Regions from separate parts of the Flavobacterium sp. DW-iso2 genome, predicted to be linked through region 1. Evidence: riboswitches for the same ligand, from Rfam matches in the RefSeq annotation. Region 1 holds a riboswitch; the other holds the start of a gene.

What was found. A riboswitch is a leader RNA that binds a small molecule or an ion and turns the genes downstream of it on or off. The one in region 1 is predicted to bind S-adenosylmethionine.
Region 2: linked by a shared signal. The riboswitch ahead of AC4PRO_RS13620 (Na+/H+ antiporter NhaC family protein) and the one ahead of AC4PRO_RS13360 (homocysteine S-methyltransferase family protein) in region 1 are both predicted to bind S-adenosylmethionine.

What each region holds. Positions count from the first base shown of each region.
Region 1 is NZ_JBZXDY010000020.1:48,880-60,050, reverse strand. It holds gene metH (methionine synthase) at 1-1,793, opposite strand, end outside; gene AC4PRO_RS13360 (homocysteine S-methyltransferase family protein) at 2,310-3,311, opposite strand; SAM riboswitch class I at 3,558-3,678, opposite strand; gene AC4PRO_RS13355 (NAD(P)/FAD-dependent oxidoreductase) at 3,772-4,824, opposite strand; gene AC4PRO_RS13350 (precorrin-2 dehydrogenase/sirohydrochlorin ferrochelatase family protein) at 4,931-5,509, opposite strand; gene cobA (uroporphyrinogen-III C-methyltransferase) at 5,496-6,290, opposite strand; gene AC4PRO_RS13340 (ferredoxin-like domain-containing protein) at 6,280-8,373, opposite strand; gene AC4PRO_RS13335 (sulfate adenylyltransferase subunit 1) at 8,620-9,864, opposite strand; gene AC4PRO_RS13330 (DUF2490 domain-containing protein) at 9,975-10,706, opposite strand; gene cysD (sulfate adenylyltransferase subunit CysD) at 10,708-11,171, opposite strand, start outside.
Region 2 is NZ_JBZXDY010000021.1:45,602-56,772, forward strand. It holds gene AC4PRO_RS13610 (hypothetical protein) at 1-1,546, opposite strand, end outside; gene fabG (3-oxoacyl-[acyl-carrier-protein] reductase) at 1,633-2,379, opposite strand; gene AC4PRO_RS13620 (Na+/H+ antiporter NhaC family protein) at 2,566-3,888, opposite strand; SAM-I-IV-variant riboswitch at 3,946-4,041, opposite strand; gene AC4PRO_RS13625 (hypothetical protein) at 4,149-4,571, opposite strand; gene sucD (succinate--CoA ligase subunit alpha) at 4,777-5,649, opposite strand; gene AC4PRO_RS13635 (nuclear transport factor 2 family protein) at 5,736-6,098, opposite strand; gene AC4PRO_RS13640 (UDP-3-O-(3-hydroxymyristoyl)glucosamine N-acyltransferase) at 6,100-7,029, opposite strand; gene efp (elongation factor P) at 7,102-7,668, opposite strand; gene lpxA (acyl-ACP--UDP-N-acetylglucosamine O-acyltransferase) at 7,771-8,556, opposite strand; gene AC4PRO_RS13655 (bifunctional UDP-3-O-[3-hydroxymyristoyl] N-acetylglucosamine deacetylase/3-hydroxyacyl-ACP dehydratase) at 8,635-10,023, opposite strand; gene lpxD (UDP-3-O-(3-hydroxymyristoyl)glucosamine N-acyltransferase) at 10,016-11,059, opposite strand; gene AC4PRO_RS13665 (HD domain-containing protein) at 11,087-11,171, opposite strand, start outside.

The sequences.
Region 1 (11,171 bases):
ATGCTATTTGGTTTCACAGGCGTAAAATTATCCCAGTCTAATTGCAACTTGTTTTTACGTGCTTGTTCAATAGTTAAGAAATTCTTGTCTCTAGAACGATTCAAAAACGTTTCTCTAAACGCATCGTATTCTGCTCTTATATCGCTCGCATATATTTTTTTATCCTTGTTTAACAAACTTCCGGCTACGGTAACCGCTCTCGAAGCATCATTAACATGAATGACTGTTTCTCTATATTGAGGTGCAATTTTCACGGCTGTATGCGCACGCGAAGTGGTTGCTCCACCTATCATCACCGGAATTTTCATTCCTCTTTTATCTAATTCTTTCGCTAGATACACCATCTCGTCTAGCGAAGGCGTAATCAAACCACTCAGTCCAATAATGTCTACTTCATGTTCTATGGCAGCAGCAATAATTTTTTCGGGAGCGACCATCACACCAAGATCTACAATCTCATAATTATTACATGCTAACACTACCGAAACAATATTTTTACCAATATCATGAACATCTCCTTTTACAGTTGCCATCAATATCTTTCCATTTCCTTGTTTGTCTCCCGCTTGTTTACTTGCTTCTATGTACGGTAATAAATAAGCCACTGCTTTTTTCATTACACGAGCTGATTTTACCACTTGTGGCAAAAACATTTTTCCCGAACCAAACAAATCTCCTACCACATTCATTCCCGTCATCAAGTTGATTTCGATTACTTCAATAGGTTTGGTTGCGGCTAATCGCGCTTCTTCAATATCCAAAAGTATAAATTCATCTACTCCTCGAACTAAAGAATGAGTGAGTCTTTCCTGAATTGTTCCCGAACGCCATTCTTGAATTCCCTTTTCATTGCTCTTGACATCTCCTTTTACATTTTCGGCAAAATCTAGCAAGCGCTCCGTCGCATCATCTCGTCTGTTTAAGATCACGTCTTCAACATGCTCCAATAAATCTTTCGGAATATCATCATAAATCGTCAACATCTCCGGGTTTACAATTCCCATCGTCATTCCGTTTTGAATCGCATGATACAAGAAAACCGAGTGCATCGCTTCCCTTACCGTATCATTTCCTCTAAATGAAAACGACACATTACTCACCCCACCACTAATGTGTGCATGCGGTAAATTTTCACGAACCCATTTGGTTCCTCTAAAGAAATCCAAAGCGTTCAATCGGTGCTCTTCCATCCCAGTTGCTACCGGAAATATATTCAAATCGAAAATAATATCCTGAGGCGGAAAACCCACTTTATCAACCAAAATATCATACGAACGCTGACATATTTCTACTCTACGATCGTAATTATCAGCCTGACCCGTTTCGTCAAAAGCCATAATAATTGCCGCAGCACCGTATCGCTTAATCAATTTAGCATGATGAATAAAAGCTTCTTCGCCTTCTTTTAGCGAAATCGAATTCACTACACTTTTTCCTTGTACGACTTTCAATCCCGCTTCAATGATATCCCATTTTGAGCTATCAATCATAATGGGCACACGCGAAATATCAGGCTCGGCAGCGATTAGATTCAGGAATTTTGTCATGGCATATTCACCGTCCAGCATCCCTTCATCCATATTAATATCGATGATTTGGGCGCCACCTTCCACTTGCTCCTTGGCAATACTCAGTGCTTCTTCGTATTTTTCTTCCTTAATTAACCGAAGGAATTTTCTAGAACCCGTAACATTTGTGCGTTCCCCAATATTCACAAACACGCTATCTGGCGTAATGATCAAAGGCTCTAATCCCGCCAATACAAGGTTTCTTCTAGTTTCTTTTTCTGCCATTTTTTTTATATTTAATCCTTCAAGGTTTAAAAACCAAGGAGGTTCAGCTTTATTATCTTATTATTTTGGGCGTGACCCAAAAAGGGTCGGGCTATTCGTTCCCTCACGCGGATTTGTGCATTCTATGTCATTCCCATTCATTTTTGTCATTGCGAGGAACGTAGCAATCTCATCCAGCTTATCCATCAACAGGATAACATTTACCTCATTCACTTTAACGAAGAATTACATCAGTCACTCTCGCTACCTGATTCTTTCGTTTCTCGGAATGACAAAACTAAAATCTATACTTTTAATCTCTTTACGGGCACAAGCGAGACGCTTGCGCTAGCGAAACCACTAAATCAGATTACTTCGTAGGTAGAACAAAGTTAACTTGCCTTAACCTCACCATTTTTACTTATTGTTATTCTCTCTTCTTTGTCATTCTGAGGGACGAAGAATCTTTGTTATGTGAGCAACTTGTAGAGATTCTTCCTTCGTCAGAATGACAAAATAGTATAGTTCTACTCCGTCTTACATCACTGCCGTAGAAACTCTCGGTTTATAATCCTTTGCAATATCTGCAATTAGCCTGATGTGTTCTGGTGTTGTTCCGCAACAACCACCAATGATATTTACTAAATTATCGTCGAGATATGTTTTTATTTGTGCTTGCATTTCTGCGGGTGTTTCGTCGTATTCTCCAAAGGCATTGGGCAATCCTGCATTAGGATGCGCTGATACATTGAACGACGTATTTTGCGACAAGGTTTGTAGATATGGTTTCAATAAATCGGCACCAAGGGCGCAATTAAATCCTACACTCAATAACGGAATATGCGAAACCGAAACTAAAAATGCTTCTACTGTTTGTCCTGAAAGTGTTCTTCCTGAAGCATCAGTAATCGTTCCTGAAACCATGATTGGAATATCGATATTGCGTTCGTCTTTGACTTCTTCGATGGCAAAAAGTGCCGCTTTAGCATTTAAAGTATCGAAAATAGTTTCGACCAATAAGATATCACTTCCTCCGTCTATCAGCGCTTCCACTTGTTGCTTGTAAGCAATACGCAAATCATCAAAGGTTACGGCTCTGTATCCTGGATCGTTTACGTCTGGTGACATGCTTGCAGTCCGGTTTGTTGGACCTATTGAACCCGCTACAAAACGAGGTTGATCTGGATTTTTGGCTGTAAATTCATCGGCTACTTCACGGGCTATTTTGGCAGATTCATAATTGAGTTCATACACCAAATCTTCTAAATGGTAATCGGCCATACCTATTGTGGTGCCTGAGAAGGTATTGGTTTCTACAATATCTGCTCCCGCTTCAAAATAGGCTGCGTGAACGGCGCGAATCGCTTGTGGCTGGGTTATAGACAACAAATCGTTGTTTCCTTTTAGAGAATGTGGAAAATCTTTGAAACGTTCTCCTCTAAAATCTTCTTCGGAGAAATTATAGCGTTGCAACATGGTTCCCATAGCTCCATCGAGGATGAGAATGTTTTTTTTAATGGCTTCGTGAATATTGGACATAACTTTTTATTTCTTGAAAATCACAATCGGAATTGGGATTTTTACTTTTGATTACTAATTACAAAAGTTCACTATATAAATTCTTTAGCCCTGATGGAAGCGGCATCCTTTTATTCTGGGGTTCAGAATAAAAGATATAGCGTACAGCAGGAAGGATGATGGCAAAAAGCACCAATCATTCGCTCTAAAAAAAATAATATAAAAGTTGTCAAGAAAAGGTTTGAGAAATACTATGGAAGTATTCTTGTGTTATCTATCTTAGATACTGAAGTAAGTTCAGCATAAAGTAGAATGTAGCACCTTCTTTATAAGATAAAGGGTTGCTAAGGTTTCATTGGGTCTTTCCCTCCGCCTTTCGTGATAACGATCAATAAATATAGGAACACTGCAAAGAAAAGATATAGCGCTAACACTTGCAAGTATTAACGCCATATTTTTTTATTGGTTTTTATGCGAATTGTTATACAATGGCTTTAACCACTGCTTTTGGAGCTTCTTTACGAGTCCCGTCAAAACCATCAACTCCTGAAACTGTTGTGTATTTTAGCACATATTTCTTACCTGGATTGATAATTTGATAGGCAGCCTGACACATTAATGTCGCCTCATGAAAACCACAAAGAATTAATTTTAATTTCCCTGGGTACGTATTTACATCACCAATGGCGAAAATCCCTGGAATATTCGTCTGGTAATCCAATGCGTTGTCTACTTTGATGGCGTTTTTCTCAATTTCTAGTCCCCAGTTTCCTATTGGCCCTAATTTTGGTGTCAATCCGAAAAGAGGAATAAAGTAATCTGTAGGAATGGTTCTTCTTGCGCCATTTTCATCAAGTACAACGGATTCAATATGCTCTGCACCATTAAGCCCTACTACTTCAGCAGGTGTAATCAACCTGATTTTTCCAGCATCTTTTAATTCCTGCACTTTTTCTACAGAATCCAATGCTCCTCTAAATTCATTTCTTCTGTGAATTAAAGTTACTTCGGAAGCAATATTCGAAAGGAAGATACTCCAGTCTAAAGCGGAGTCTCCTCCACCAGAAATAACGACTCTTTTATCTCTAAATTTTTCTGGGTTTTTGATAAAATACTTCACGCCTTTATCTTCATAAAAATTGATTCCGTCGATAAGTGGTTTTCTTGGCTCAAAACTTCCCAAGCCTCCCGCTATCGCCACAACCGAAGCATGAATTTGCGTCCCTTTATTAGAGGTAACAATGAAACTTCCGTCTTCTTGTTTGTCTATTGTTTCAGCACGTTCTCCTAGTGTAAAACCTGGCTCAAATTGCTTTATTTGTTCCATTAGATTATCTACTAAATCCCCCGCTAAAACCTCTGGAAACCCAGGGATGTCGTAGATCGGTTTTTTAGGATATAGTTCTGAAAGTTGGCCACCCACTTGTGGTAACGCGTCTAATATGTGACATTTTAATTTTAATAATCCTGCTTCAAAAACGGCAAATAAACCAGTAGGACCGGCTCCTATAATAAGGATATCTGTTTTAATCATTTCTATATTCTTCATGTACTTTCTATTATGCTAAACTAATTTAATGCAAATTAACGATTGAATTTTACTTCATCAAATGATATTTATCATTCGCTTATTTTTATCTCTATTTATTTTTTAACGCTGCGGTAACCTCATTCATTTTTTGAACTTTCTCTTCAAAATTCCCTTTTAGGGTTTTGCGGTATTCATTCAGGTTCAAAACCATTTGGTTGATATCTTCTGGTATTATTTCTTCAAAAAACTCGCGCAATCTTTTGGCTGTTGTAGGTGATTTTCCATTTGTTGAAATCGCAATTTTGACATTTCCTTTGGTTACGATTCCTCCCAAATAATAATCGCATAATTCTGGCGTATCAGCGATATTGCAAATTAAATATCTTTCCCTACATAAATCATAAATTCTTTTATTCACTTCAAGATCATCCGTACAAGCAATAACCATATGCCTTTTCTTGAGCATCTTTTTCTTGAATTTCTTCATGGTCAGTTTTACCGAATCATGCTTATTGACTAACTCAATTAATTCAGGTAAAAATTTTGGAGCAACAACCTCAACATTAGCATTAGGACTAGATTTTAGCAAAAACGAAAGTTTTTCTAAGCCCACATTTCCTCCTCCTACAATAAGTACTTTGACTTGATGCATTTTTAAAAATATAGGATATAATTCATTCCTTTCCATATACCAATACTGTATTGTGGTTTGATTTTAATTCTTTATAAAAACCTGCTCTTTTCTTACTATCACCAACCACTTCTCCAATTACAATTATGGCAGGCGAACTTAATTTATTCTCCGCTACAACTTTCTGGATTGTATCGATAGTTCCAATTCCCACTTTCTCTTCTGGCGTAGTTCCGTTTTGAATAATCGCAACGGGCATTGCTCCTTTGGATTCGTTTTGGAATAACGCCACAATCTGATCCAGCTTGCTCATCCCCATCAAAATGACGACTGTTGCCGTCGATTGGGCCGCTAAAGCTACATCTGTAGATAATTTTCGTGCTGAAGTAGTTCCAGTAATCACCCAAAAGCTCTCTGAAACGCCTCTTTTTGTCAAAGAAATTCCTTGAGAAGCTGGAACCGCAATAGACGATGAGATACCAGGAATTACAAATGTAGGAATTCCAAAGCTTTCTACGAATTCTATTTCTTCACTTCCTCTTCCAAAGATAAAAGGATCACCACCTTTTAATCGTACTACATTACCATAAGTAAGTGCGTTATCTACAATTAACTGGTTGATTTCATCTTGAGAATACGCATGACATCCTTTTCTTTTCCCAACAAATATCTTCAATGCTTTTTTAGGAGCAAAAGACAACAGTTCTTCATTAGCCAAAGCATCATACAAAACGACATTCGCTTCAGCCAATGCTTTTGCCCCTTTGATAGTCAATAAATCCGGATCTCCCGGACCCGCTCCTACTAGTGTTACCTGAGGTTCTATTTTATTTTTCATCTTTTAGGTCTTTAAGTCTGAATGCTTCGATGGTGTCAAAGAAAGCAATTGCTTCTTGAATGTACTTTACAGCAAATTCTTCAGATGGTTCATTCTTATTGATTTGAAATACTAAGTCCTTTAATGTGGATTGCAATGGAATTTTATTCGTTTCTACAAAAACAGTATCAAATAAATCTATTATTCCCGCTTGATGGTTTGTTTTTTGGTTTTCTGAAAGTAACAAGGCTTTAGCACCATTTACAAAACCTGCATAGGCAAGATAAATAGCATCTGCCCAGTTTTTATCTTCGAAAGCTTCTTGTGCAAAAGTCAATTTATCTTTGGCCTCCAATAATAAAGTGGCCACTAAATCAATTACAACACCCGCGCATTCTCCAACTCCAACCGCTTTAACATAGTTATCAGCATTTCCCCAATCAATAAAATCAGCATCGACAAGATTTGTTGTGTCTGCCAATGGCTTTAGGAATTCGTAGAAATACTTTTCGCCTTGAGCGTCGTAATAATCTAAAAATGATTTACCATTCGCATTGGCACTAAAGTCATTTAAGATATAACGCAATGCATCAGGTCCTCTACGGCTTGGAATTTTAATAACTTTATCTGAAAAACGTCCTTTCCCATCTCCAAGGATTCCTCCTCCAAGTAATACTTGTAATGCTGGTGCCACTAATTTACCTGCATTAATAGACATTCCTTGAAAACCTATTGATGACATATTGTGTTGCCCACAAGCATTCATACAACCACTAATTTTTATCGTGATTTCTTGATTCTCTTTATATTGTGGGAATTCTAATTTTAAAACTCTTTCTAATTCTTCTGCAATTCCGGTACTGCTTGCAATTCCGAGATTACAGGTATCTGTTCCTGGGCATGCGGTTATATCGTTAATTGTATCGTAACCTAGTGTCACGAAGTCTAATTTGGCTAATTCTTGGTAAAAGAAAGCTAGGTTTTCTTCTTTTATATTTCGAAGTACAATGTTTTGTTTTAGTGAAAAACGCAATTCATTAGCACCGTAATTTTTGATTAAATCAGCTAATGCTCTGGCTTTATCTGTATAAAAATCTCCTAAAAGTACTTTGATACCAATGGCGTAATACCCTGCTTGTTTTTGAGCAATTACATTCGATTTTTTCCAAGCTTCAAAAGCGGCTGTATCTTCAATAGTTACTTTTGGCACTTCTAATAAAGTCACTGGAATAGTAACATCAAAATCAGTTGTGTCAATTTCGTAAAACTGGTATGACAGTGCTTTTTTCTCTTCGTCAACTAAACGTAAAAATTCATCGCGACCAATATCTTTGATTAGAAATTTCATACGTGCTTTTAAACGTTTGGCTCTTTCGCCAAAGCGATCAAATATTCTCAAAACCCCTTCAGTTGTTGGGATAATTTGGTTTACAGGAATAAATTCTGATAATAATTCGGCATGATGTGGCTGCGAACCTAATCCTCCTCCTAGCATTACTTTGAATCCGCGCTCACCATTAACAATCTTTGGAATAAATCCTAAATCATGCAAATAACTCAAGGCAGTATCTTTATCTGAAGATGAAAATGACATTTTGAATTTACGTCCCATTTCTTGACAAATAGGATTTCTCAAGAAAAACTGAAACATGGCGTGTGCATAGGGCGAAACATCAAAAGGTTCATCTACATCAACTCCTGCTAATTCACTTGCTGTAATATTTCTAACAGTGTTACCACAAGCCTCGCGAAGTGTAATGTCATCGATTGCTAATTGTGCCCAAAGTTCTGGAGTTCTATCTAAACTCACATAGTGAATCTGGATATCCTGACGCGTTGTGATATGCAAACGCCCCGTAGAATATTCATCAGAAACTTTACTAATACGTATTAATTGCTCGCTGCTTACTTTACCAAATGGCAATTTAATACGAATCATTTGTACGCCTTCTTGACGCTGACCATAAACACCACGTGCTAAACGCAGCGAACGAAAACGTTCCTCATCAATTTTACCATCTTTGAATAAAGCAATTTTTCTTTCTAAATCGATTATTTCTTTTTGAACAATCGGATTCTCTATTTCGGTTCTAAAACTTTCCATACCTATTTTTACTATTATCCTCCCCCCAGCCCCCTCCGAAGGAGGGGGAGCCGTTGAGGAGCTTTATTATGTTATATTCTGGTTCTGAATTTTCAATTCATCTTTACTATTCAATTTCAAAAAGACAAAAGCCATTGAGGAGTTTGATTCTTGTTATAACCTAGTCTAAAATACTTAACCACCAAGTTTATCTACAAACATTTTCGACAATCTCTCCCTCCCCTTCGGGGAGGGCCGGGGTGGGGATTACCTAATAAACCCTACTCCTGCTGTTGTATTGGTTGCTGCATCGATTAAGATAAAAGCACCATTTGATTTATTATCGTTGTATGCATCAAAATAAATTGCTTTGCTTAACTTGATATTTACTTCTCCTATTTCGTTAATTGCTAATTGAGACGCTTCGGTTGTTCCTGAGAAATCAGTTGCAATCACGTTTTTCACGCTGTCAATTTTAGCCAAAACTCTATTGGTGTTATGTTGCACAAAATATTTTGCACCTGGGACGAGTTTTTTACTGTCCATCCAACAAACTGTAGTATTAATGTCTTTTTCAACTTTAGGCAATTCAGATGATTTTACTATCATGTCTCCTCTAGTTACATTAATGTCATTTTCTAATTCGATCGTAATTGAAGATCCCACAGAAGCTTCATCAAATTGTTTATCAAAAAAGTGAATTTTAGACACTTTCGATTCTGTTAAAGAAGGTAATACAGTCACTGCATCTCCCACTTTAATATTGTTTCCGTGTAGTTTACCAGCATATCCTCTAAAATCGTGGTACTCTTCTGTTTTCGGTCGGATTACTGTTTGAACAGGGAAACGTGCTTTCCCTTTTTCATAAACATCTGCTGGCTCTAAAGCCTCGAGGTGTTCTAAGATTGTTTGCCCTTCGTACCACGGCATTCCACCCAATGATTCTACTACATTATCGCCAGTCAAAGCACTTAATGGAATGTAACTTACATTTTGTTCTTTAAAAGTACTTTTGGCGTTTAATGCTTCAAAGTCGGCTTTAATTTTATTATAGATTTCTTCTGAATAATCAACTAAATCCATTTTATTAACCGCAACAATTACTTCTTTTACTCTCAATAAATTATTGATAAAAAAGTGACGGTACGTTTGCTCAATTACGCCTTTACGAGCATCAATCAAAATGATAGATACTTGCGAAGTTGAAGCTCCTGTAACCATGTTACGCGTGTACTCAACGTGCCCTGGAGTATCTGCAATAATGTAACTTTTCTTAGCTGTAGAAAAATAAATGTGCGCCACATCAATGGTGATTCCTTGTTCTCTCTCTGCCACTAAACCATCTGTAGCTAAAGAAAAATCTAGATAATCGTATCCTTTTTGCTTGCTGCTTTTTTCTATTGCTTCTAGTTTGTCTGTAGTCAAAGATTGTGTATCGTACAATAACCTTCCGATTAATGTACTTTTTCCGTCATCTACACTTCCTGCCGTTGCTATTTTTAAAACTTCCATTTTATTTTTTGTTTAAAGTTTAAAAGTTTAAGGTTTCATTGATTGCCTTTATAAAAACCTTTAAATCTGAATGTTTTTATTTTTATTTTGTAAACAGATTTTAATCTGAATTATATTTTAATTTTATGAATGAGGCTGAATCTAATTATATCTCTATTAAAATAATCAACTCCGTTTACTCTTTCTTGAAAACTATTTAAATAACCTAATTCTAATGCAACGTTTGGACTAACCCCTATTTGCACTGCTGCATAAATTCGATTTTGATCAAATGTATTTTTGATAATTTTGTTTCCACCATTAATCATTATTTCATCATAAAATATCGCTTTTAAAAATCGTTTATCTTTTTTCCAAAAAGTCCAATCACCATAAATTCGGTATCTAAACCTTAGGTAAAATGTAGTTCCATCTTCTAACTGCAACTTACTTGCATTGCGGATAAACCGCTCTTCTAATTGGTACCTATGCGTTAGATTTACTTTTCCTAAAGCCTGCCTTATGCTTACATCCTGCTGCGCTCGATATTCTGGTACATGAAACTCATTTTTAACTTCAGGATTTTGTGTTGCCACAGAGAAATAAGCAAACCCAGCTCCTAACTCTACCTTATCTGTTATTTTATTCCTGATTTGAAGCCGACTAACAAATGTGTTTTGCGTTACTGGATTTATAAAAATCCTATTATCAATTTCAGTGTGAACGGCCCATTTAGCATTTAATTCCAGCTGATTGTAATATCGCACCCAAAGTAAACTTTGTTTGTCTACCACTTTCTCTGTTTGCGCCTTTACCCCAATACTCATCAAAAACAAACTCAACAGTATTTTAATTAACTTCATTCTAAAAGTATCCTTGTTGCTTTCTTTTCTCCATTGCAGCTTCAGAACGTTTATCATCAATTCTGGCACCTCTCTCTGATATAGTTGATAATCTAATTTCGCCTACCACTTCAGATATTGTAGCTGCATAAGAATCAACTGCTGCTGTACAACTCATATCTCCAACGGTTCTAAAACGAACAATTCTTTCTTCAATTTCTTCGTTTTCTTCTTGGTATACATAAGGAGAGTGTGACCAAATCATTCCGTCTCTCAAGAATACCTTACGTTTGTGAGAAAAGTAAATGGATGGAATTTCGATTTGTTCTTGTTCGATATAACTCCAAACATCTAATTCAGTCCAGTTTGAAATAGGAAAAACGCGCACATTTTGACCATTTTCAATTTTCCCGTTTAATAAATCGAATAACTCCGGACGTTGGTTTTTTTCATCCCATTGACCAAAATCATCACGTACCGAAAAAA
Region 2 (11,171 bases), on a different contig from region 1:
TTTCGATCGCATCTCCTGAATTATAAAAACTTTCATGATTGACAACCAATGCTTTTTTAGAGCTACTGGATGCTAAATACTGAATAGTTTTATCCATAAAAACGTCAAATTTAGCAAACGACTGCGTATCTAGATGACTTTGCAAACGCCATTTCCAGACATTTTCACCAAGTAGAAATGCGCTACGACTTCCTTGATTCTCGGCATAGACTAATAAGGGAGAATTAGTTTCCATACTTCTAATCTTAGAAGAAAGTAAAACAGAGGCGTTACCCTTAACAGTTATATTTCCGAAGGAATTTTCCAGTGGAGGAAAAGTTTCGAAACCAATATTATCGATGGCGAACAAATTAAATTGCGGATTAAAACTCGCCAAATAATTCTCTTTTTGATTACTCATTTTAAACCCTAAACTACTTTGTTGCTGATTTAAAAACGAGAAGTCAGTAGTGGTTCCGGTAATGATAAAAGTACTAATTCCAGCCGTTTTGTTCTCTTCAAAAACAGATTGAAATGCAGCAGTAGGCTGATAAAGAATCAAAACATTATAATCTTTTAATGAACTGATAACATTTGGCTTAACAATAGTTACTTTACGCTGTGCATTAGATTCGATACTACGTTTTAAAGCACCTACATCGGGATGATTTATCGCTGTTACCAGTGCAATATTTGTTTTTTGATCAATTACTTCTACAGCAAAATTCTTTGTGTTATTATAACTGTTTTTCTCTTTTTCAGCAGCAGAAATCGTAGCTTTAAAAATCTGTGAGCCTATTTTATTGGCCGGTAAAAGAACACTTAATATTACTGTTCTTCTAGCAGAAGAGAAAGAAACACTTTGTTTCGTTAGTACTGAATTGCCTTGTGTTATAGTAAAATCAGCAGATACATTCTTGTCTCCTGAATAGTTCAGAAAAACTTCTACAGGAAATTTATTCTTGTAAAAAGCATATTTATTGACGTTGATCTGGCTAATTTTTAAGTCAACAACCTTGGTGGTATCACCTAAAACTATTGGAAAAACTTTATTACTAGCATCAAAACTATAAACATAATCGTTGCCTGAAGTCTGGTTTCCGTCTGTTAAAAGAATTGTAGCGAACGTACTGTTTCTGTTTGCACTTCTTAACTCTTTTGAAATTCCGCCCAGATTTGTCTGTGTGCCTTTAAAATCAAATTGCTCAGCCGGTTCAAATTCCGCATCAAAGCGATACGACTGTAGATCAAATTTCTCTTTTAAGGCTGTGTTAGCTGTTATAGCAGCATATATTTCTAACGCTTTTTTGTTGGCGTCTAATGCCATTATCGAACTTGAATTGTCTACAACAACTGCCAAAGGCGGTTTGATAATCTCGAGTGTATTTCTGGTTATTATGGGATTAATCAACAATATCAAAATCCCAAACAAAGCTAGAAAACGCAATAAAGCCAAAAACAAATTCAATTTTGATTTGCTTTTGGCTTTATAAAAATATTGGTAAAATGACAAACCACCTGCTACTACTAAAGCTAGCAATAATAATAGAATGGTGTTTGTAGTCATATTTATTTAGTAATAAGTGGTCAGTTGTATTAGTAGTCAATTTTAGTATTAGCCGAATACTAAAAAACTGAACACTGAATACTTTTTTAAGTAAGCATTCCTCCGCATACATTTAGAACTTGTCCTGAAATGTAAGCACTCATATCCGAAGCCAAGAAAAGACATGCATTAGCAACATCTTCAGTAGTTCCCCCTCTTTTCAAAGGAATTCCGTCTCTCCATCCTTGAACCACATCGTCATTCAGTTTTGCAGTCATTTCCGTTTCAATAAATCCTGGTGCAATTGCATTACAACGAATATTACGAGAACCTAATTCAAGTGCAACCGATTTTGTAAATCCAATAACACCTGCTTTTGAAGCGGCATAATTCGTTTGACCAGCATTACCCTTCACTCCCACTACACTACTAATATTGATAATCGATCCAGCGCGTTTCTTCAAGAAAGTTCTTTGAACAGCTTTAGTCATATTGAAAACAGATTTCAAATTAACATCAATAACTTTATCAAAATCTTCTTCAGACATACGCATCAAAAGGTTGTCCTTAGTAATTCCAGCATTATTGATCAAAATATCAACAGTTCCAAAATCAGCTAATACAGCATCAACCATAGTTTGTGCTTCATTAAAATCGGCAGCATTAGATTGGTAACCTTTGGCTTTAATACCAAGTGCATTCAATTCATTTTCTAGTGCTAAAGCGGATTCAACAGATGAACTGTACGTAAACGCAACATTTGCTCCGTGTTTTGCAAAAACTTCTGCAATTCCTTTTCCTATTCCGCGACTTGCGCCTGTTATAATGGCTACTTTTCCTTCTAGTAATTTCATGTTCTAAAATTAGTTTAATATTTATTTGAAGCTATTCCTGCTATCCACTGCAATCTTTTATGTTTTTAAGAAAAAACATAAAAGGATTTTCGTTGCTATCAGGGCTAAAAACGACTTGTCAAATATATAATAATTCCTTTCTTAAAAAAAATTTCAATTCTAATAAACGACTAGTAAAACAAAACTTTAAATTTTAAAATATTTATTCACCCATTTATCCCAATGTGAACTATAAATGGCCAATAAAGTAAAGCCTAATAAAAACAAATGATACCAGGCATTACTAATTAGATCAAAAAAGTCCAATTTACCATTAGCAAAACTCAATATCAACAAAACCTGCGCTCCGTAAGGTAAAATTCCTTGTACAATACAAGAAAAGATATCTAAAATAGCAGCTGTCTTTTTAGGATTCAAATCATATTCGTCATTAATCTCCTTTGCAATAGGACCCGTAATTACAATAGACACCGTATTATTGGCTATAGCCAAATTAGCAAAACCAACTAATGCTCCTATTCCTGCTTGCGCTGATTTTTTACTTTTAATGCGTCTTTTAATTTGGTACAGTAAATAATTAATTCCGCCCGCTTTTTCTACCATAGCCGCTAAACCACCTGTAAGCATCGATAATAAAAAGATGTCAGTCATACCGGTAAAACCTTCATATATCTTTTGGATAAACTCCATAAAGGTAAAAGAACCGCCAATATAACCAATGACTCCCGCTATAAGCGTACCGATAATTAAGGTAGAAAAAACATTTACGCCAATCAAAGCTAAAATAATTACTAATATATAAGGTACGATAGGAATCCATTCAAAACTAGCTTTTGGAAGCGCAACAGTAACAATATCTGAATTTAAACCGAGGTAAAAGAATAAAATAATAGTAATCACTGCGGCAGGAAATGCAATGAACAAATTGATTTTGAACTTGTCTTTTAATTCGCAACCCAAGGATTGCGTTGCTGCAATAGTAGTGTCTGAAATCATCGAAAGGTTGTCCCCATACATAGACCCACCCAATAAGGCTCCAGAAATAAGTGGCAAAGAGGCTCCGCTTTTATCTGCTAATGTCACTGCTATAGGTCCTAAGGCAACAATTGCCCCCACAGAAGTTCCAGTCGCAGTTGATAAAAAACCTGCAATCAAAAAGATCCCTAACGGGAAGTAAGCCACGTCAATAGTACTGATTCCTAAATTAACAACAGCATCAACTCCCCCCATTGCTTTACTTACCACTGCAAATGCACCTGCAAGCAGATAAATCAAACACATGGTCATGATTTTACTTTCTCCACAACCTGCGATTAAGGTTGCTACTTTTTCCTCTGTGGAAGACTTGAATAATAAAAAGGCGGCTATAATACCCACCATAACAGCAACTGGAGATGGGAATGCATAAAAATCATGCAATACAATTCCGGCACCCAAAAAAGTAAAAATAAAAACAAAAAGCGGAATCAAAGCGTACGGATTTCCTGTTTTTTTTGAAAAAATAGTCATAAAATTAATTTAAAAATGAATTAAATATGACGAAAAACAAAAGCTAAAAAATGGGAATGAAACAACATTTTTTCCAAAGGATTTGGCTTATCGTTTTAGCACCTTGCTCGTTTTGCAGGTTGCTATCTCATAATGAGATTCGTGATAACGGCTGCAAAAGTACTACATCTTTTAGTAAAAACGATAGATATTTTATTTTTTAGCATAAAAAAAGCCTTACCGAAGTAAAGCTCATTTATAAATATATGGATTGAAATGTCCTAGAAAGCGACATTCCATCTTGGTAATCTACCATTTTCATCTAAGAAATTTTGTAAAACTTGTCCTTCTACAGCAGTTGGAATTCCTTTAGTCTCATCATTGAATGTTTCGTACCAAACTATTTCTAACAAACTGATATCTTCTTTTTTCATTTGTGCTGGCCAAGAATATTTTCTTCCTGTTTTTGCGAATTGATGTCCTTCAACAATCTTTTCTTTTAAACCACCATTTTTTATTTTCAAAGTTCCATCATTTTGTACCGTTCCAGTAGAACCTACCATGATCAACTCTTTTTCTTCTGCTACTGCATACACTAAAAACACGCCGCTACCTTCTGAAGCATTACAAACTTGTTCTAAACTGTCATCTGCAGCAAATGAAAATTTGTCGCTAACTTTAAATTTTTTTAATTCCTTATACATATTTTATTATTTATTTTATTTGGCTTTCACAAAAAAACACCCCACAATAAGTGAGGATTACTACAACCATATGTTTTTTTTATTAAATTAAAGGACAAGGAATGACCTCTTTTAATAAAGTGCAAAGATATTTCTTTAATTCTATTTTATAATAAAAAAGCCCCACAAATGTGAGGCTTATTCTATTTTAGTTTAAAATAGCGAACTATCCTAAAACTTCTTTTACCTTTTTACCAATTTCAGCTGGAGAATCCACTACGTGAATTCCACATTCTCTCATGATTTGTTTTTTAGCTTCTGCTGTATCATCAGTTCCACCTACAATAGCACCTGCATGCCCCATTGTACGACCTGCTGGAGCGGTAACTCCTGCAATAAATCCTACTACTGGTTTACGGTTACCATCAGCTTTTATCCAGTGAGCAGCATCTGCTTCTAGTTGTCCACCTATTTCACCTATCATAACGATACATTCTGTTTCTGGGTCATTCATCAACAACTCAACTGCTTCTTTTGTAGTTGTTCCAATGATAGGATCTCCTCCAATACCAATTGCAGTAGTGATTCCTAATCCTTGTTTTACAACTTGGTCAGCTGCTTCATACGTTAATGTTCCTGATTTAGAAACGATACCTACAGTTCCTTTTTTGAAAACAAAACCTGGCATAATACCAACTTTAGCTTCACCTGGAGTAATTACTCCTGGACAGTTAGGTCCTATTAACCTTGCGTTTCTTTCTTTAACATAAGCATTTGCTTTGATCATATCAGCTACAGGAATTCCTTCTGTAATGGCGATAATCACTTTTATTCCTGCATCAGCAGCTTCCATAATTGCATCAGCAGCAAAAGCGGGTGGTACAAAAATGATTGTAGTATCAGCACCTGCTTGTTCAACCGCATCTTTTACAGTATTAAAAACGGGACGATCTAAATGAGTTGTGCCACCTTTTCCTGGAGTTACACCACCTACAACGTTTGTTCCGTACTCAATCATTTGAGAAGCATGGAAAGTTCCTTCACTTCCTGTAAATCCTTGAACAATTATTTTGGAATCTTTATTAACTAAAACACTCATGATATATATTTTATGTGATTTTTAAAAATTGTCTTGCAAAAGTAAGGTTTTGAAATTATTTTGAGGCCATTTCTTATCAAAATATATTATGATAATTGACTCATTTGATAACCTCTATATAATTTATTATCTTTTATTTCCCAAATTACTATAAAATGTGCCAATAACATCTCCTCTCTAGGGTTTTCAATTGTTTTTACAAAATGAGAATAGCGTACACTAATTAGATCATTTTCGGCAATGATGTGACTGATCCTGATCTTTGAGCGAACGTAGGCTTTGCCTAATTCTTCAGAAATATTTAGTAAAGCATCGTAGTCTAATTGCACAAGACCCTTACTACTATTCCAATCGACCAAAGCTTCAGAGTGCAAATATTCTTTCATAGTAGCGCTGTCAAGCAGAGCATCTGATTTGTAAAAATCTTGAACGAGTTCTTTTGCTGTCATATTATTTTAATTTATTTAAAATTTCTGGTATTTTTTTAATATTAGCCAGTTGTTTTAATTTTTCTCTAGACTCTTCTATTGGTGTTCCAAAATAGGATTTCCCGCCTTCAACAGATTTCGTTACTCCTGTCTGGCCTAGAATCACTGCTTTCGTGCCTATTGTGATTCCACTAGTAGTTCCTACTTGTCCCCAAATAGTAACTTCATCTTCAATAATAACACAACCTGCTATCCCAGTTTGGGAGGCAATTAAACACTTTTTTCCAATTACAGTATCATGACCTACATGAACCTGATTGTCAATTTTTGTTCCTTCACCAATGATGGTATCTCCTGTAACTCCTTTGTCTATTGTACAAAGCGCTCCAATACCCACATGGTCCTTTATTACAACCCTACCGCCCGAAAGCAATTGGTCAAATCCGTCTTCTCGTTTTTTGTAATAAAAGGCGTCGGCGCCAAGAACTGTTCCTGCATGGATGATTACATTATTTCCAATTACGGTATTATCATAAATGGCAACATTAGCATGAATCAAACAATTCTCTCCTATCACAACATGATTACCTATAAAAACATTCGGTTGAATTAAAGTTCCTTGTCCGATCTTGGCTGAAGCAGAAATAGAAGCACTTGAAGACTCAAAAGGCTTAAAGTATTTTGTTAACTTATTGAAATCATTAAAGGGATCTTCTGATATCAATAATGCTTTTCCTTCTGGACAATCTACTTTTTTATTAATCAAGACAATAGTTGCCGCTGAATTTAAAGCTTTATCATAATATTTTGGATGATCTACAAAAACGATATCACCATTTTCTACAACATGAATTTCATTCATTCCAGATATTGGGAAATTAGCATCCCCAACATATTCACAGTTGATAATAGTGGCAATTTCTTGTAGAGCGTAAACTTTTGGAAATTTCATAAATTTAATTAGAAAATGTATTAATTAGACAATGTGATAAATATTTATCACATTGTCTAATTATCAAATTATTTACTCTTTTACGCGTTCCATATAAGAACCTGATGCTGTATCGATTTTAATTTTATCTCCTTCATTTATAAATAAAGGTACATTTATGGTCGCCCCCGTTTCAACTGTTGCTGATTTAGTAGCGTTCGTAGCCGTATTTCCTTTAATTCCTGGCTCTGCATAAGTAACTTCCAGAATTACAGATGATGGCATATCTACAGAAAGAGGTAAGTCAGTTTCGGTATTGATACTTACCATTACACTTTCACCTTCTTTTAATAAATCTGGTGAATCTAAAATGTTTTTGTTCAAAGATATTTGTTCGAAAGTCTCTGTATTCATAAAATGAAAATCATCTCCTTCTGGATATAAATATTGAAATTTATGGTTTTCTACTCGTACTTCTTCAATTTTATGACCCGCAGAAAACGTATTGTCTAATACTTTACCATTACTTAAACTTCTAAGTTTTGTTCTAACAAAAGCAGGTCCTTTTCCTGGTTTAACGTGAAGAAATTCTATGATTTTGTATATGTCATTATTGTACTTAATGCATAATCCGTTTTTGATGTCTGATGTAGATGCCATTTTTTTTGCTTTTGGCTATTAGCTTTTGGCTATTAGCAATTTATATTAAATTATTTATTTTTAGGCTAAAGCCTTAATGCCAAGAGACAAGATGTCTTTTTTTTAGTAATTCCCTGTATATCCTTTCATGACTCCACGCGATGAGTTTCTGATAAAATCCAGTATTTCGTCACGTTCTGGAGTTGCTTCCATTTCTGCTTCAATAATTCCTATAGCTTGTGTTGTATTATAGTTTTTTTGATATAAAATTCTATAAATATCTTGAATTTCTTTGATTTTCTCCGTTGTAAAACCTCTTCTTCTAAGACCAACTGAATTGATTCCTACGTAAGACAAAGGTTCTTTTGCTGCTTTTGTAAAAGGAGGGACATCTTTACGAACTAATGAACCGCCTGATATCATTGCATGATCGCCAATATGAATGAATTGATGGATTGCAGCCAAACCTCCGATTACGGCAAATTTCCCAACAGTAACATGCCCTGCTAATGCAACACCGTTCACTATTATAGCATTATCACCAATATGACAATCGTGCGCAATATGTGCCGTAGCCATTATCAAACAGTTATTACCTAAAGTAGTCTGACCAGACGCAATGGTACCTCTATTGATAGTTACACATTCTCTAATTGTACAATTGTCGCCAATTATGGCTAAAGAATCTTCGCCTCCAAATTTTAAATCTTGTGGTACGGCAGAAATAACCGCTCCTGGAAAGATATTACAATTCTTTCCAATTCTTGCGCCTTCCATAATGGTGACATTAGATCCTATCCAAGTACCATCTCCAATAACTACATTATTGTGGATGGTTGTAAAAGGCTCGATGACAACATTTTTGGCGATTTTCGCGCCAGGATGAACATATGCTAAGGGTTGATTCATCTATTTTTTTTTATAATTTATATATATAAAACAAAAACCTTGAAATAGTATATTTCAGGGTTTTATTCTATTTCTAATTTACTGTTTTTTAGAGATTTGAGCCATTAACTCAGCTTCTGCAACTAACTTCCCATTAGCATAAGCATTCGCTTGCATATGACAAATTCCTCTACGTATTGGTGTAATCAAATCACACTTAAAAATAAGGGTATCACCAGGTAAAACCTTTTGTTTAAACTTAACATTATCAATTTTCATGAAATAAGTCAAATAATTTTCAGGATCTGGAACCGTACTTAGCACTAAAATCCCTCCGGTTTGAGCCATTGCTTCCACAATTAATACTCCTGGCATTACTGGGGCTTCTGGGAAATGTCCAACAAAGAAATTTTCATTCATCGTAACATTTTTCATTCCTACTACGTGACTTTCAGACATTTCTATGATTCTGTCAATCAATAAAAATGGAGGTCTGTGAGGAAGAACAGCCATAATTTTATGAATATCCATCAGTGGCTCTAGGTTTAAATCATAAACAGGAACGTAATTTCTCTGTTCGATTTTTATGATTTTAGCCATTTTTTTAGCAAATTGAGTATTTACAAAATGTCCTGGCTTGTTGGCGATAACTTTACCTTGTATTTTTGTTCCAATTAGAGCTAAATCACCCACTACGTCAAGTAGTTTATGTCTTGCCGCTTCATTAGGATAATGCAATGTAAGATTATCTAATATCCCGTTTGATTTCACATTGATTGTCTCTTTTCCAAAAGCAGTTTTCAAATTTTCCATTGTGGCCGCAGATATTTCTTTATCTACATAGACAATAGCGTTATTTAAATCGCCGCCTTTAATCAAACCATTTTCTAATAACGATTCCAATTCATGCAAAAAACTAAATGTTCTCGATTCTGATATCTCTTTTTTAAATTCAGAAACATCTTTCATAGTCGCATTTTGAGTACCTAAAATTTTAGTTCCAAAATCTACCATGGTAGTAACACAATAATGATCACTTGGCATGATTAAAATTTCGCTTCCACTTTCCTCATCGATAAATGAAATAACTTCCTTTACCACATAAACATTACGTTTTGTATTTTGTTCTTCAACTCCTGCTTTTTCAAGTGCTTCAACAAAATATTTAGACGAACCATCCATTATAGGTAGCTCTGAAGCATTTAATTCTACAATAACATTGTCTAAATCACAACCCACTAGAGCCGCTAACACATGTTCTGGGGTTTGTATTTTTACTCCTAGTTTTTCTAAATTTGTTCCTCGCTGTGTATTAACGACATAATTTGCATCAGCCTCAACAACAGGGTGTCCTTCTAAATCTACTCTGACAAAAGTGAAACCATTATTTATCGGAGCAGGTTTGAAAGTCATTGTAACTTCTTTACCTGTGTGCAATCCAACTCCTGTTAGCGAGATTTCTGTCTTTATAGTCTTCTGTTTAACCATTATTCCCGTTTTTTTGGTTTAATATTTGTTTTTTTAATTCTTCTAATTCTGCGACAATTCTGGGTAAATTCTTAAAGTGTACATACGATTTACTATAATCATTGTACCCAAATGTTGGACTTCCCTGCAAAATTTCATCATTCTTGATGTTTCTTGCTACACCAGATTGTGCTTGTATCCGAACATTATTCCCTATAATCAAATGTCCTGATATACCGACCTGACCGCCAATCATTGCGTTTTTACCAATTTTAGTCGAACCAGCAACACCAGTTTGAGCTGCAATTACAGTGTTCTCCCCTATTTCTACATTATGAGCAATCTGAATTTGATTATCCAGTTTTACTCCTTTTCGTATAATTGTAGAACCCATTGTAGCCCTGTCAATCGTGGTACAAGCACCGATATCTACGTTGTCCTCTATAACAACATTACCTATCTGCGGAATCTTTTTAAAAGTCCCATCAGGATTTGGCGCAAAGCCAAAACCGTCCGCTCCTATTACTGAGCCAGAATGTATGGCACAATTATTTCCAATTACCGTTTGCTCATAAATTTGAGTGCCGGCAAAAATAGTGACATTATTTCCAATGACAACATTATCACCAATAAAACAATTGGGATAAATTTTGACATTATCACCTAAAACGACATTTGATCCTACATAACTGAAACTACCTAAATATAAGTTAGTCCCATATTTGCTGTTTTCTGCTATGACGGAGGGCTGTTCTATTCCACTCTTGCTTCCTTTTGCTTGATCATAAAACTCTAATAATTTAGAAAAAGCTAAATAAGCATCGTCTACTTTTATCATTGTGGTCTTCAATTCTGACTCAGGAGTAAAGCTTCTATTTACAATCGTGATTGTAGCCTCAGTATTGTAAATATAGTTATTGTATTTGGGATTTGATAAAAAAGTAAGTGAACCTTCCTTTCCTTCTTCAATCTTGGATAACTCATGTACTTCAGCATTGGGGTTCCCAACAACTTCTCCATCTAATATTCCCGCTATTTGTTCTGCTGTAAATTTCATTGGCACAAAAATATAAAAAAATAGATTTTAAATGTTCATTTCCACAAGTTGTTTTGGGAAACAGATATAATATTTGGTCACAGATTTAGATAATGATTTTAAATTCAGCTGA